One region of the Glycomyces sp. NPDC048151 genome, then DNA from elsewhere that is predicted to be linked to it. Evidence: riboswitches for the same ligand, from Rfam matches in the RefSeq annotation. Region 1 holds a riboswitch; the other holds the start of a gene.
The links. A riboswitch is a leader RNA that binds a small molecule or an ion and turns the genes downstream of it on or off. The one in region 1 is predicted to bind cyclic di-AMP.

Region 2: another riboswitch for cyclic di-AMP. It lies ahead of ACGGCP_RS02400 (NlpC/P60 family protein); the one in region 1 lies ahead of ACGGCP_RS05330 (C40 family peptidase).

Annotation. Positions count from the first base shown of each region.
Region 1 covers NZ_JBIDBB010000002.1:404,350-411,980, reverse strand. The annotation lists gene map (type I methionyl aminopeptidase) at 1-561, shown strand, start outside; gene ACGGCP_RS05355 (DUF1707 domain-containing protein) at 586-1,086, shown strand; gene ACGGCP_RS05350 (DUF1707 domain-containing protein) at 1,121-1,609, shown strand; tRNA gene ACGGCP_RS05345 (tRNA-His) at 1,678-1,753, opposite strand; gene orn (oligoribonuclease) at 1,844-2,455, opposite strand; gene ACGGCP_RS05335 (sigma-70 family RNA polymerase sigma factor) at 3,080-4,036, shown strand; gene ACGGCP_RS05330 (C40 family peptidase) at 4,375-5,367, opposite strand; cyclic di-AMP (ydaO/yuaA leader) riboswitch at 5,375-5,540, opposite strand; gene ACGGCP_RS05325 (spermidine synthase) at 5,967-6,788, opposite strand; gene ACGGCP_RS05320 (MerR family transcriptional regulator) at 6,785-7,447, opposite strand.
Region 2 covers NZ_JBIDBB010000001.1:514,669-522,299, forward strand. The annotation lists gene ACGGCP_RS02395 (beta-N-acetylhexosaminidase) at 1-1,006, shown strand, start outside; gene ACGGCP_RS02400 (NlpC/P60 family protein) at 1,211-2,149, opposite strand; cyclic di-AMP (ydaO/yuaA leader) riboswitch at 2,158-2,329, opposite strand; gene ACGGCP_RS02405 (metal-sensitive transcriptional regulator) at 2,520-2,870, shown strand; gene ACGGCP_RS02410 (heavy-metal-associated domain-containing protein) at 2,867-3,109, shown strand; gene ACGGCP_RS02415 (hypothetical protein) at 3,238-3,417, shown strand; gene ACGGCP_RS02420 (sugar ABC transporter permease) at 3,536-4,432, opposite strand; gene ACGGCP_RS02425 (ABC transporter permease subunit) at 4,429-5,973, opposite strand; gene ACGGCP_RS02430 (extracellular solute-binding protein) at 6,011-7,249, opposite strand; gene ACGGCP_RS02435 (LacI family DNA-binding transcriptional regulator) at 7,403-7,631, shown strand, end outside.

The DNA.
Region 1 (7,631 bases):
GACGCGGTCCTCAAGGAAGGGGACCTCCTGTCGGTCGACGTCGGCGCGATCGTCGACGGCTGGCACGGGGACGCGGCGATCACCATCGAGATCGGCGAGGTCGCCTCCGAGCTGACGGCCCTGCGCGAGGCTACCGAGGCCGCCATGTGGGCCGGCATCAAGGCCGCTGGGACCGCGAAGCGCCTCGGCGGGATCTCGCACGCCATCGAGCAGTCCGTGGACGCCTCCGGTGAGTACGGGATCGTGACGGGCTTCGGCGGGCACGGCATCGGCACCGAGATGCACCAGGACCCGCACATCCTCAACTACGGCCGCCCCAGCGAGGGCCCGAAGCTGCGCCCGGGCATGGCCCTGGCGATCGAGCCGATGCTCACGCTCGGCTCGGAGGAGACCGCCGAGCTGGACGACGGCTGGACGATCGTCACCGACGACCGCTCGATCGCGGCCCACGTGGAGCACACCATCGCGCTGTGCGAGGACGGCGTCTGGGTCCTCACGGCCCCTGACGGCGGCGTCGAACAGCTGGGCGACGCGGTCGCGAGCGCGGCTCGCGCGGAATAGGACTCCGATGCCATAATTGGCATCGTGACCGAAGACCAAGGCAAGCTGCGCATCTCCAACGCCGACCGCGACAAGGCGATCGCGCAGCTGCAGGCCGCCCTCGACGAAGGCCGTATCGACCTTTCAGAGTTCGACGAGCGGGCCAAGACCGCCTACGAGGCCAAGACCAACGCGGAACTCGACCTCATCTTCGAAGACCTGCCCGGCGGCCGCCCGAAGGAGGGCGAGGTCGTCCCGGCGGAGCCCGCCGCCGTCCCCGAGACGCCGCGTTCCGGCGGCCTGGGGCGGCGCCTGAGCCGCCTTCCGGCCCTGCGCGGCCTCGTCACGGTCGGCGTCATCACCACCGGCGTGTGGGCCGCTTCCGGGGTCGCCTCGGGCGAGTGGGGCTACTTCTGGCCGGTCTGGCCGATCCTCGGCCTCGGCATCGCGACGGTGCTGCAGCTGGTGAACCTCGGCTTCGACGACAACGACGACGATGATGACGACGACGAGGACCGCCGCGACCGCCGCCACGGCATGCACTGACCTGAAGCCCCCGCATCCCCAAGGAGCCCAACGAATGTCCTCCCTCGAACGTTTCGGCGGCGACCGCGAGACGCGAGTCGGCAACGCCGAGCGCGCGTCCCTGACCGAGATCCTGCGCTCCGCCGTGGACCAGGGCTACATCGACCTCGACGAGTACGAGAAGCGCGTCGACGTCCTCATGGCCGCCAAGACCGTCGGCGAGACCGAGGTGGTCCTGGCGGACCTCCCGGCCTACCAGCGGGTCCTGAAGGCCCAGGAGGACGCGTTCACGCCCGACCGGCTGCCGACGCCCGAGTGGATCAAGTGGCTGTGGGCGGGCGTATCGATCCCGATCGGCATCGCGACCGGCGTGTGGGCGTTCGTGTTCTTCCTGAGCGGCAGCCACCAGTACTTCTGGCCGGTCTGGGTGGTCATCCCGCTGGGTGTCGTCGCGTCGGTGCTCACCGTCGCGGAGAAGAACATCATCCGCCCGGGGGAGGAGCGCAAGCGCCGTGAGCGCATGCGCCGCAGGCGGATGGACTAGTCGTTCGCCGGGCGAGTGCTGCCGCACAAAACAAGAAGCCTCGCGGCGATGCCGCGAGGCTTCTGCATTGGGGTGACCGACGGGGCTCGAACCCGCGACATCCTCGACCACAACGAGGTGCTCTACCAACTGAACTACGGTCACCAAGATCGGTTCCCCAGGAAAACCTGGGACCGGCGACAATCATAGCCAAGCTTCGGGCGTTCCTGTCAACGGGGTTCGGTGTCGGCCGTCTCAGTCCTGGACGGTTCCGGCGACGCTCGCGGCGGCGGCCTTGGCCTCGTCGCTGGTCGGCCCGGGCAGCTCCACGAACAGGGTGCGGCGGTAGTACTCGAGCTCCTGCACGCTCTCCTTGATGTCGGCGAGCGCGCGGTGGGCGAGTCCCTTGGGCGGCTGGTTGTAGTAGACGCGCGGGTACCAGCGCCGGGCGAGCTCCTTGATGGAGGAGACGTCGATCATCCGGTAGTGCAGGTGGTCGTCCAGGCGCGGCATGTACTTCGTGATGAAGGTGCGGTCGGTGGCGATCGAGTTGCCGCACAAGGGGGCCGTGCGCGCTTCGGGCACGTGCTGCTTGATGTACTCCAGGACCGCGTCCTCGGCCTGCTGCAAGGAGACCTGCGAGGCGCGGACCTCGTCGGTGAGCCCGGACTTGGCGTGCATGTCGGCGACGAACGCGCCCATCTTGTCGAGGGTGGCGCCGTCGCAGGCGATCACGATGTCGACGCCTTCGTCCAGGGGGGTGAGGTCGGGCTCGGTGACGAGTACGGCGATCTCGATGAGGGCTTCGGTCTCCGGGTCGAGGCCGGTCATTTCGCAGTCGACCCACACTAGGCGTTCTTCAGTCACCGGGACAACTCTACGCGCAAGCGGTACGGAAGGTGATCTACGAGGCACGCTGCCGGAAGCGGCCCCTCGGGGGGCGGGTTGGGCGCAGACTTGAAGGAGAACGAGGGGTGTTCGGAATCGGACATCAACGCCTGGGAAAGGTGTTGCTTGTCACCGCTACCGTCCGCTATGGTGCGGATATCAGAGCGTCGCCGCCTTAGCGGCCCGGATCGCAGTGATTAGGGCCGCAAAAAGATGATCTCTCAACTTTTTCAAGGTAAGGCGCGTGTACCCCTAGAGATTGAAGGTTTGCGATGAAGCAGACCGGAGACGATACCGTGACCAGGGCTCGGGTCATCACGCCTCAGCTGAGGTGAGGTGATCTCCGTCTCAGAGGCATCATGGGGCCGACGCGGCCCCGTCTCAGAGACGGAAGCCGTGAACCGAGCTTAGCCGAAGAAATCGGGTACCCGAAACGGTGCGAAGGCCATGAGCCGTTGGAAAACCCAGCGGCCACCGAATCGCATCGATTCCGTAACCGTGGCGTATCGAACACCGGGGCACGGAATTCCACGCAACGAAGCGGTCGTTGTAACTGGTACACCGCTCACGCGGTGTCGGGGGACGAGGAAGCTGGAGGAGACCTTGAGCGTGGAGCAAACGACAACACCCACCCTCACCACCGAAGAGGTCGCTGAGGAACGGGACCTTGTGGGTGTCTACCTGCATGAGATCTCGAAGACGCCGCTGCTTGACGCCGCCGCCGAGGTCGACTTGGCCAAGGCTGTCGAGGCCGGCCTGTTCGCGAAGCACCTGCTCGGCGAGGGGGAGACCTTCGGCGACGCCACCGAGAAGGACCTGAAGCGCCTGGTCGAAGACGGTGCGAAGGCGAAAGAGCAGTTCATCAAGGCGAACCTGCGGCTGGTCGTCTCGATCGCCCGCCGCTACGTCCGCTCCGGGATGCCGATGCTCGACCTGATCCAGGAGGGCAACACGGGCCTGGTCCGCGCCGTCGAGAAATTCGACTACCAGCGCGGCTTCAAGTTCTCGACCTACGCCACGTGGTGGATCCGCCAGGCCATCAGCCGGGCGATCGCCCAGCAGGAGCGCACCGTGCGCCTGCCGGTGCACCTGGTCGAGGACGTCAACCGGATGCGCAACGTCACCCGCCAGCTCACCCGCGAGCTCGGCGGCGACCCCGAACCCGACCAGGTCGCCAAGGCACTCGGCGTCACGGTCGAGCGGGTCAACGAGCTCATCCGCTGGAGCCAGGACACCGTCTCGCTCGACACGCCGATCGGCGACGACGGCGACACCAACCTCGGCGACCTCGTCGCCGACTCCGACGAGCCCAGCCCCGAGGACGTCGTCCTCGCCGGGATGGAGCGCCAGCGGATCGAGATGATGCTCAACCACCTCGACGAGCGCTCCGCCGGGATCGTCAAGGCCCGCTACGGACTCGAGGACGGCCGCGAGCACTCGCTCACGGAGGTCGCGCACCGGTTCCACCTGTCGCGCGAGCGCATCCGCCAGCTCGAGATCCAGGCGCTGGCCCGCCTCAAGGAGCTGGCCAACGACCAGGTCATGGCCGAAGCGGCCTAAGCAGCACTAGACCACATAGGCGGAAGGGCCGGGGCGAACGCCCCGGCCCTTCCGTCGTACCCGGCCCTTCCGTCGTACCCGGCCCTTCCGTCGTACCCGGCCCTTCGGTCGTACCCGGCCCTTCCGTCGTGCCTGCGCGAATGCGGCGGAGACGGGGCAGGCTCACTCGCCGAGCGCCGAGCGCCGAGCGCCGAGCGCCGAGCGCCGAGCGCGCGGTCGCGAGCCGTGTCGTACCCGCCGGGCATCATCGAAACCGGGGGCGGATACGAACGCGAGCGCGGCTCGCCAGCATCGCTGGCGAGCCGCGCTCGTCGTCGTCGTTGTCGTGCTTCGGTGCGTCAGACGCGGCGGTAGCCGTCGACCGACATGCCCATGTACTCCAGCTTCGTGATCTTCACGACGTCGCCGGGCTTGGGGGCGTGGATGACCTCGCCGCCGCCGATGTACATGGCGACGTGGTTCTGGCCGTTGTAGAAGATCAGGTCGCCCGGCTGCAGGTCGCTGCTGTCGATCGCGCTGGTCTCGTCCCACATCGCCCACGTGGAGTGGGTCAGCGAGATGCCGGAGACGCCGTACGCGCCGGAGATGAGGCCGGAGCAGTCCCAGGTGTCGGGACCGGCGGCGCCGAACACGTAGGACTCGCCGAGCTGGTCCTTCGCGAACTGGACGGCGGCCGTGGCGGCGTCGGCGCTGTAGGCCGCGGTCGAGCCGGAATCGGAGGAGGACGAGGAAGAGGAAGAGGAAGCCGACTCGCTGGAGGCCTCGGCCTCAGCGGCGGCGGCTTCGGCCTCGGCGGCCTCGGCTTCGTCGTGGGCCTTCTCGGCCTCGTCGATCTGCTTGTCGAGGCCCGCGATCTCCTTCTCGACGGTCGTGATGTCGGTCGTGAGCGCTTCGGCGGTCTCGGCGGCGTCCTGCGCCTCGTCGAACTTGTCGGACTGCTCCTGCGCGTAGGCCACGAGGGTGGAGACCTTCGCGTCGAGGTCGTCCTCGGCGGATTCGACCGCGGCGGTGACGACGGTGAGCTGCGCGTTCGAGGTGCCGTACTCGGCGGCTGCCGCGTCGATGACGGCCTGGGCCGCGTCGAGGCGGGCCTGGAGGTCCGTGAGGTTGTCGGCGGAGGCGTCGCGCTGGGTCTCGAGATCGGTGAGGTAGTCCTCGATCTCGGCCGCGGACGCGGTGCTGTAGTCGATGTCGGCCGCGTCGGCGTGTGAGCCGGCGAAGGCGGTCACGAGCCCGACGGTGGCGACGGTGACGCCGGTGTAGGCGGCGACGCGCCGGATGATGGCGCTGGTTCGGGAACGGTATGCGGTTGCGGAGCAGGCGTGAGCCACTAGGTGGCCTTTCTTCCTCGGCCGCCTACCGGGTTAGCTGTCGGGTTCGGGCAGGGAAGAGCGCCCTACCCGCTGCGGCTGCGCTGCAGCGGGATTCACCCCGTGTGCCACGGTTCGAACTGGGGGGTGCGGCACGGCTGGGTCCCCGGCCCGCGCATCGGTGTATCGCCCGGAACCGGGAGGAACGGACGTCATGCGAGCGCGGCTCGGCAGGTCCGGACGGGTGGGTCTCTGGGGGAACCCTGCTGACCCGAACGGAACAGGCGCCGACGCTAACCCATGGTGACCGGCATCGCCAAGTCCTCTGTGAGTCGCTCCACAGTCCAGTAACGGACAGTGAGGACGCGAGGGGAGACAGGGCCACTATCCAGCGGGTTTATTGTCCGAACGGCCCACGTGGAGGTGGGCCGGGCGGCGGTCGGGACGAGCGGGCGGCACTGGCCGCGCGGAAGCGCGGAGGGCTCGGGTTCGAAACCGCCCCCGGTTTCGATGATGCCCGGAGGGTGCGACATCGGGCCGGGCCACGATCGCGGCGGCGGCAGCGGGGGCGGTCGGTAACGGCGGCGAGAGGGCGACTGCGATGCGATCGCGGGCGGCGGTCAGAAGCTGCGGAGGGAGCGCGGGGGCGGCGGGGACTGGATCGCGGTCGCGTCCGTCGCCGGGGGAGCGCCGCCGATGTACTCCTTCAGCTCGGTGCCCTCCAAGACCCGGCACGGGAAGGCCGCGCCCGCGCAGCGGCGACGCAGGGCCGCGATCGGCAGCTCGACGTCGGCGGCCACCGCGACCACGTTCCCGAACCGCCGCCCGCGCAGGACCGCGGGCTCGGCCATGACCGCCACGTGCTCCCACACCGCGCCCATCGCCGCGAGCGCGGGCTTGAGGAACTGCATCTTGCCGCCGTCGCACAGGTTCACCGCGTAGTGCCCGCCCGCGCGCAGCACCCGCCGCGCCTCGTGCAGGAACTCGGTGCTCGTGACGTGCGCGGGCACCCGCGCGCCCGCGTACACGTCGGTGACGATCAGCTCGTAGCTCGCGTCCGGCGCCGACTCGACGGCCTCGCGCGCGTCGGTGTGCCGGATCTTCACCTTCACCCCGCGCGGCAGCGGCGCCTCGGCGCGCACGAGCGCCACGAGCTCCTGGTTCGTCTCGACCGCCTGCTGGTAGGAGCCGGGCCGGGTCGCCGCCACGTACCGGGCCATCGCGAGACCGCCCGCGCCCAGGTGCAGGGCCCGCAGCGGCCGCTTCGGCTCGTCCATCGCGTCGATGAGGTACGCGATCCGCTGCATGTACTCCGCATCCAGATAGGACGGGTCGTCAAGGTCGACCGTGGCCTGCACGACCTCGTCAGCGACGAGGTGCAGCAGGTTCGGGCGTGACGGGTCGCGGTCGATGCGCAGGGCGGGCTTCTCGGACGGGTTCACGGACCCATTGTGCCCGAGGGCCCCTGCCCGGCCTGGGTCCTGGCCGAGGCCGCGACGTGCGCGATGCGCCGCAGCGCCGCGAACACCGTCTCGCCCAGCACCGTCGCCACGACCGCCTGCTCCACGTTCACGCCCTCGATCCGGGTCGCCTCCGCGATCGCCTCCATGTCCGCCGACGCCAGCGCCGCCGCCGCGTCCGCGTAGTGGCCCAGCACCTCCTGCGGGTCCGGGTTCCCCAAGCGGTAGAACGCGGAGAGCGCGGTGACCAGCGCGTCCCGGTAGTTCGGCGGCGCGACCTCGGCCCAGCCGTACTCGTTCAGCAGCTGGTCGACGGTGCGCTCGGCAGCCTCGGTCGTGCCCTCGCTCGCGAGCGAGAACTTCGGGTCCCGGTGCGTCGCCGCGAGAGTCGCGCCGAGCGCCTGGAACGCCGACTCCGGATGGCGCCCAAGCACAGTCAGGACCTCGCCGATCTGCGCCACGGAGAGCCCGGCGGTCTCGGAGAGGGCGCGGATGAGCGTCAGCCGGTGCACGTGCTCCGGGCCGTAGTCGACGGTGTTGCCCTCGCCGTGCTCCCCGGTCTGCAGCAACTGCTCCCGCAGGTAGTACTTGATGGTGGCGGCCGGAACTCCCGTCCGCTCCGACAGCTCCCCGATGCGCATACGAGGGAGTCTATGACGGAATGCGCGCCCGCGTTACCGTTGAGCCGGGCAGGAACCCCCGCCTTCGATCACCCCGTTTGGAAAGGCGACGGTCAATGTCAGCGCCGCACCCGACCCGCCCACCCGTCGCCCGCCTCCACCCGACATCGACGCCGCTGCGCGGCGACTGCGCCCAGGCGGCTCG
Region 2 (7,631 bases), on a different contig from region 1:
GACGAAGCTCGGCCACGCCCGCACCGAGGCGGGTTACGACGGGACGCCGCACGGCGGCCACTTCTCGGTCTCGGACCTGCGCGAGATCGCGTCGTACGCGCGCGAGCGCCACATCATGATCGTCCCCGAGGTGAACCTGCCGGGCCACGCCCGCGCGGTGCTCGCCGCCTACCCCGAGCTCGGGGCGGGGCAGGACCAGTCGGTCTCCGGGACGTTCGGCGTGTTCGAGGAGGTCCTGGAGCCGACGCAGGCCGCGCTGGACTTCGCGCTGGAGGCGTACACGGCGATCGGGGAGGTCTTCGACGGCCCGTTCGTGCACATCGGCGGCGACGAGGTGCCGATGACGCAGTGGGAGTCGTCGCCGGTCGCGCGCGAGCTCATGGAGCGCGAGGGCATCACCGACGTGCGCGGCGTGCAGGCGTGGTTCACGAAGGCGTTCTGCGACCACCTCACGGGCATGGGCAAGCGGGTGATCGGCTGGGACGAGATCCTCGACGGCGGCGCGCCCGCGGACGCCGCGGTGCAGGTGTGGCGCAACGAGGCCTACGTGGAGAAGGCCCTGGAGGCCGGGCACGAGGTGCTGGTGAGCCCGCAGACGCACGTGTACTTCGACCACTACGAGAGCGACGATCCCGAAGAGCGCCTTCGCATCCACGGCCTGACCCCGATCGCGAAGGTCGCCGAGTGGGACCCGGTCCCGCCGGGCATCGACGCCTCCAGGATCCTCGGCGTCCAGGCGCAGCTGTGGTCGGAGTACCTGCCCGAGCCGCGCGACGTGGAGTACGCGGCGTTCCCGCGCCTGGCGGTGTTCGCCGAGGTCGCGTGGACCGGTCAGCAGGTGCGCGAGGCGAACCCGGTCCTGGACCGGCTCGAGGCGCATCTGGACCGCCTGCACGCCATGGGCATCGGCTACCGTCCGCTGACGGGCCCGAAGCCGTGGCAGAAGGGCGGCACGGGCCGGTACGAGCGCTTCGACTGGGAGTTCACCGCGCCCGAGGTCGAGTAGCCCCCGAAACGTCTTGGTATGAAACGAAACCCGTGCGGGCCGAAGGATCGGCCCGCACGGGTTTCTCTACTATGAAATCAGTCCCCGACGGCGGTATCGGCGCATTGCGGGTCAGCAGCAGGGTCAGCAATCGGGACCGCCGGTGCCGCCGCCGGGGAGTCTGCGTCCCGGGCCCCGCCGGGCCCGGGGGAGCTTCCGCTGCCGCTAGGGGCGCCCGTACCCGTCGATGCCCATGATGTCGATGTCGGCGATCTTGACGACGGTGGTCGAGTTGGGGGCGTGGATGATCTGGTCGCCGCCGATGTAGATGGCGACGTGGCTCAGGCCGTTGTAGAAGACGAGGTCGCCTTCCTGGAGCTCGTCGCGGGAGATACGCGCGGTCTCGTTCCACTGCATCTCGGTGTTGTGCGAGAGCGAGACGCCGACCGCGCCCCACGCGCCCTGGGTGAGGCCGGAGCAGTCCCACTCGTCCGGCCCGGCCGCGCCGTACACGTACGGGTCGCCGAGCTGGTCGTACGCGAAGTCGACGACGCCGGAGGAACCGGTGTAGTCGCCCCAGTCGGGCTCGGGGTTCTCCTCGGCGTACGCGTCGTCGTACTCCTCCTCGAGGGCGGCGATCTCGTCCTCGATCTCCTCCTGCTGCTTCTCGATGTCCCCGAGGATCTCGTCGGCGCTCGCCTTGAGCGTCTCCAGTTCCGTCCTGCGGGTCTCGAGCTCCTGGACCTGGGTCAGGTTCGCCTGCAGCGCCTCGTTCTCGGCGGCGGTGAGGTTGTCGAGGTACATCAGGCGGTCGGCGAAGTCGGCGGGGTCGCCGGCGAGCACGGAGTTGACCATGGCGAAGTCGCCCGCGGTGTACGCCGAGGCGGCGTATTCGGCGAGGGCCTCGTTCGCGGCGGCGGTGGACGCTTCGAGGTCGGGCAGCTGGGCCTCGATCTCGGCGATGAGCCGGTTGGCGTCGTCGAGCTCTTCGCGCTTGGCGTTGTAGTCCTCGATGACCTTCTCGAGCTCGGAGTGGCGCTCGTCGATCTCGGCCTGGATCTCCTCGCTCGTCTGCGCGTTCGCCGAAGAGGTCGTGAACAGCGAGGCGGTCACGGGGATCAGTGCTGCGGCCATGACGGCGGCAGTGATTCGCCGGGTACGCACCAGGGAGGCGCTCCTTCCTTTGGCCGCCTACCGGGTTAGCTGTCGGGTTCGGGCGGAAGGAAGGGTCGCCCTACGCGCCCGGGGACGCGATTCACCCCGTCGGCTCTGCGTTGGACGCCGACTGCTGGTTCCCCGGTTCAGTGGGACTGGGGTGCCCCTCCGACTCGGCGGTGCCGCTCGGCGGGTGCGGGGTGCCCCCGAGTTTCCGACGCGACGGGTTCACGTTAGAGGCCCTTGTGGCCCTTGACAAGGGCGGGGGGAGAATTTTTCACACAATGGCACGGAATACTACGGGCCGCTGCACTGAGCTGACGAGCAGTTGCCGAGATACCCCTAAGGGGTATAGACTGGCGACCGGAGGGAAACGAACATGGCGAACGAACCGACCGACACAGCGGAGCCGACCGAGGGTTCGCCCGCGCACGACGGCCACGACCACTACTGGTACCACGGCGACAAGGCGGCCATCACCCGCCGCCTCAAGCGCATCGAAGGCCAGATCCGGGGCATCCAGCGGATGGTCGACGACGACCAGTACTGCATCGACATCCTGACCCAGATCTCCGCCTCCACCAAGGGGCTCCAGGCCGTCGCGCTCAACCTCCTCGAAGGCCACCTGGCCCACTGCGTCGCCGAAGCGCAGACCTCGGGTGACCCGACCGCCGCCGAAGCCAAGGTCAAAGAGGCCTCGGACGCGGTGGCCCGACTGCTCAGAACCTGAACACCACCGCGCCCACCGAAGGAGAACCAATGGAGACCGTCTACGAAGTCAAGGGCATGACCTGCGGCCACTGCGTCGGCAGCGTCACCCAGGAGCTCACCGCCCTCCCCGGCGTCCAGAACGTCGCCGTCGTCCTCGAGACCGGCAAGGTCACCGTCACCAGCGAGACCCCCCTCACCGACGACGCCGTCCGCGAAGCCGTCGACGAGGCCGGGTACGAACTCGTCGGCCAGGCCTAGCCTGCACACCCGGAAAGGCCCTGAACACCCGTTCACCGGGTGTTCAGGGCAAATTTATGGCTCGCAAGCTTCGCCAAGGCCGCCTCTTCGTTGCCGCGGCCGGGTGTCCCTGAAGTACAGTCGGTGACATGGCAGTCTCCGACGACGAACGCTCCGTAGAGCTCGACGAGGACTTCTCCGTGCTCCCGGACCAGACCTCCGACGACACCGACCGTGGCTGGGGCGAGACCCCCGTACGCCGCCCCCGCAAGTCCGAGTTCTCGGCCCGCGACCTCGACCTCCTCGCCGAACGCCCCCCGCACTGGTAGCCCCAGGCACGAAAAAGGCCCGGACCCCGGAGAGGGAGGCTCTCCAGAATCCGGGCCTTCGTTCACCTGCCCTGGGGGACAGGATTTGTTGTGTCGAGCAGTTGGTCTCTCGTAGCCGCTAGCCCTTCACCGCTCCGCCCGTCAGGCCGGAGACGATATAGCGCTGCAGGCTCATGAACACGCCCACCGTGAGCACCGAGGTCAGCAGCGTCCCCGCCGCGAAGATCCCGAAGTAGCTCGCCGGCGAGTTGTCCGCCGTCAGCGTCTTCAACCCCACCGCGAGGGTCATCTCCGGCCGGTCGGTCAGGAACAGGCTCGCCAGCACGAAGTCGTTCATCGTGCCCACGAACGCCAGGATCCCCGAGATCGCGATGATCGGCGCCGCCAGCGGCAGGATCATGCCGAAGAAGATCTGCGCGTGCGTCGCGCCGTCGATCGTCGCCGCCTCGTCCAGCTCCTTCGGGATCGTGTCGAAGAAGCCCTTCATCAGCCACGTCGAGACGCCCAGCGCCCCGCCCATGTACACCAGCATCAGGCCGAGCTTCGTGTTCAGGCCGACGATCGGGTAGTACTCGCCGAGGCTGCCGAAGATCAGGTACAGCGCCACCACGGCCAGGAACGCCGGGAACATCTGGATGAGCAGGAGGAACAAGAGCATCGGGCGGCGGCCCCTGAACCGGAACCGGCTGAACGCGTACGCCGCGAGCGACGAGATGAAGATCGAGATGAACGCCGCCGGGATCGCGATCACCAGCGAGTTCATGAACCACGACGCGAACGGCACGTTGTCGTCGGTGAACAGTTTCTGGAAGTTGTTCAGCCCGAACTCGGTCGGCAGCAGGCTCGTCGAGGACATGGTGCCGTTCGGGTTGAACGCCGCCGACACCACGTAGACGATCGGGACCAGCCCGAACACCAGGACCGCGATGGCGACGACGTGCCGCCAGCCGGTGTCTCCCGCCCACTTCAGGAACGGGTGCCTGCCTTTGCGCTGCAAGGGAACGTTGTCCGTCATGAGTACACGTCCTCCTGGTTGCGGGTGAAGCGGAACATGAACGCCGAGATGGTGGCGACGATGAGGAAGATGAACACGCTGATCGCGCTGGCGAAGCCGTAGTCGGCGCTGGAGGCGCCGAAGGCCTGCCGGAACGCGTAGGTGATGAGGATGTCGGTGCCGCCGACGGCGTCGCCGGCGGTGAACGGGTTGCCGCCCGAGAGCAGCTCGATCGCGTTGAAGTTGTTGAAGTTGAACGCGAACGAGGAGATCAGGAGCGGCGTGAGGGCGATGAGCAGCAGCGGCAGCGTGATCTTGCGGAAGGCGGTCACGCCCGTCGCGCCGTCGATCTTCGCGGCCTCGAGCGAGTCGGACGGGAGCGCCTGGAGCGCGCCGAGGCAGATGAGGAACATGTAGGGCCAGCCGAGCCAGGTGTTGGCGATGATGACCATCGCCCTGGCCGACCAGGTGCCGCCGTACCAGTTCACGTTGAGGTTGAACAGCTCGTTGATGAGGCCGAAGTCGCGGTTGAACATCTGCGCCCAAACCAGCAGCATCGCGAAGGACGGCATGGCGTACGGCAGGATCATGAAGGTCCGGTAGAGCTTCGTGCCGCGCATCGAGGGCTTGTTGAGGGCCATGGCGGTGCCGAGGCCGATCGCGAACGTGAACAGGACCGACGCGGCCGCGAACATGATGTTCCAGGTGAAGACCCCGAGGAAGGGGCCGCGGATGTCGGGGTCGGTGAGGACGTCGAGGTAGTTGTCGGCGCCGATGTTGACGCGCCAGCCGACGAGCGCGGCGTCGCCGTCCTCGGTGAGGAAGGTGCCGGTCTCGTTGTCGGCGGTCCAGACGGTGCCGGTGGCGGAGTCGGTGATGCAGTCGCAGGCCTCGGAGTAGGACCTGGTGGAGGTGCCTTCGAAGGCGGAGAGGCCCTGGACCTTGATGCCGGACTCGGGCCCGGTGGGGACGGCGAGTTCGGCGAGTTCGGCCTGGCGCTCGTTGAGGTCCTGGAGGGTCCAGACGGTGTAGCCGGGGGCGGCGGTGACGCGCCCGGCGGCGTCGAGGGTGGCGCCGTCGAGCTCGGTGAGGCCCTCTTCGGTTCCGGCCCAGGTGCTGCCGTCCTCCTGGTCGGTGAGCAGGAGGGTCAGCTCGCCGGTGGAGGACTCGCCGACGGAGAAGAGGTAGGTGGCGCCGCCGGTCGGCTGGACGCCCGCGGCGACGATCGCCTCGATCGCCTGCTCCTTGTCGACGCGGTGCCCGTCCCCGTAGTTGGTGAAGGAGGTGCCGACGGTCATGACGACCGGGAGGATCTGGAAGGCCAGGAGCAGCAGGGTGCCGGGGATGAGGTACTTGAGCTGGATGGCCCGCTTCTGGAGGTAGACGTAGAAGAGGACGGCGGCTACGAGAGCCTCCAGGGCGAGGCCCCACCAGGCCTCGGCGGCGATGAGCGGCAACGCCGCCCAGACGGCCAGCGCCGCGACCACCGCGAGCACTGCGATCTTGATGATCAGACCCGCGGCGGTGGCAGAGCCGGCCGTCCGGGAACGTTGGTCGAGCACGTATGCGTTCCTTCGCTCGTCGAGGCTTTCCGGCTGGTTAGGAGGCGGCGACGGCGTCGCGGATCGCCTGGGCGGCGGTCTTGGCGGCCTCTTCGCCCGGCATGACCTGGTCGATCGCGTCGGCCTGCGCGCGGCCGAAGGGCTCCCAGACGGAGTTCATCGCGGGGATGTTCGGCATCGGGACGCCGTTCTCGCCGGCGGCGGCGAAGCCCTGGACGTCGGCGTTGTCGGCCGAGAAGGCCTCGGCGGCGGCGGTGAGCGCCGGGAGGCGGCCTCCGGCCTCGGCGAGGGCGAGCTGCAGGTCCTCGGTGAGGACGTAGTTGGTGACGAACTCCTGGGCGAAGACGGCGTTCGCGGCGGTCTTGGAGACGTAGAAGCCCTGGACGCCCAGGAACGGGGAGGCCGGGCCCTGGCCCTCGAAGCCGGGGATCGCGGTGACCTCGTAGTTGAGGCCGGCGGTCTGGACGTCGGTGAGCGCCCACGGGCCGGAGATCATGAGGGCGGTCTTGCCGTCGACGAAGAACGGGATGGTGTTGGTGGCGTCGATGGTGGTCTTGAGGACGCCGTCCTTGCCGAGCTGGGCGAACTTCTCGAACGCGGCGATGCCGCCTTCGGAGTCGACGCCGACGTCGTTCGGGTCGAGGGTGCCGGTGCCGTCGTCCTTGAACAGGTAGCCGCCCATGGAGGCGAACAGCGGGTAGGCGTTGTAGGCGTTGCCGTCCACGCCGGTCTCGACGGTGAGGACTTCCTGGGTGCCGGCGGCCTTGCCGAGCTCGACGAGCTCTTCGAAGGTGGCGGGGGCGGTCGGGACCAGGTCGGTGTTGCGGATGAGGCCGATGTTCTCGATCGCGTAGGCGACGCCGTAGACCTGGCCGTCGACGGTGAACGCCTTGACGGCGGTCTCGTTGAGGGCGGCCTTCTTGTCCTCGGCGAGGGTGATGGGGGCGATGACGCCGTCGGCGGCGAGCTGGCCGGACCAGTCGTGCGCGCCCACGACGATGTCGGGGCCCTGTCCCTGTTCGGCGGCGGCGAGGAAGTCCTCGCGGAGGGTCTCCACGTGCTCTTCGACGGTGACCTTGACGCCGACCTCCTTCTCGAAGTTCTTGACGAACTCCTTGAGGACGGGGGTGCGGGTCTCGTCGGCCCAGATGACCAGTTCGCCGGAGAACGCGGTGGTCTCCTCGGACGACGAGTCGCCGTCGTCGGAACCGCAGGCGGCGGCCGCGCCGAGGGCGGCGGCCGAGACGGCGGTGATACCCAGGGTCCTTCTACGCATGTCTGTTCTCTCCTCATTGAGGGGCCCCGGGGCGGGGGCCGGTGACCGGGGGCTCGCGCCCCGAACTCCCTAGAAGGTTAGCAAGATGTTTCAGAAACAGGAAACCCTTGCAACCAAACTGTTGCCAAATTTCAGATAGGCTACGCTGTCATCATGCGGCTTCGACTCTCTGACATCGCCCGGCAGGCCGGGGTCAGTGAGGCTACGGTGTCCCGGGTCCTCAACGACAAACCCGGGGTCGGTCAGCAGACCAGACAGTCCGTCCTCACTGCCCTCGACGTGCTCGGTTATGAACGCCCCCAGGCCCTGCGGAAGCACGCAATCGGCCTCATCGGCCTCGTCGTGCCCGAGCTCGAGAACCCCATCTTCCCGCTCTACGCGC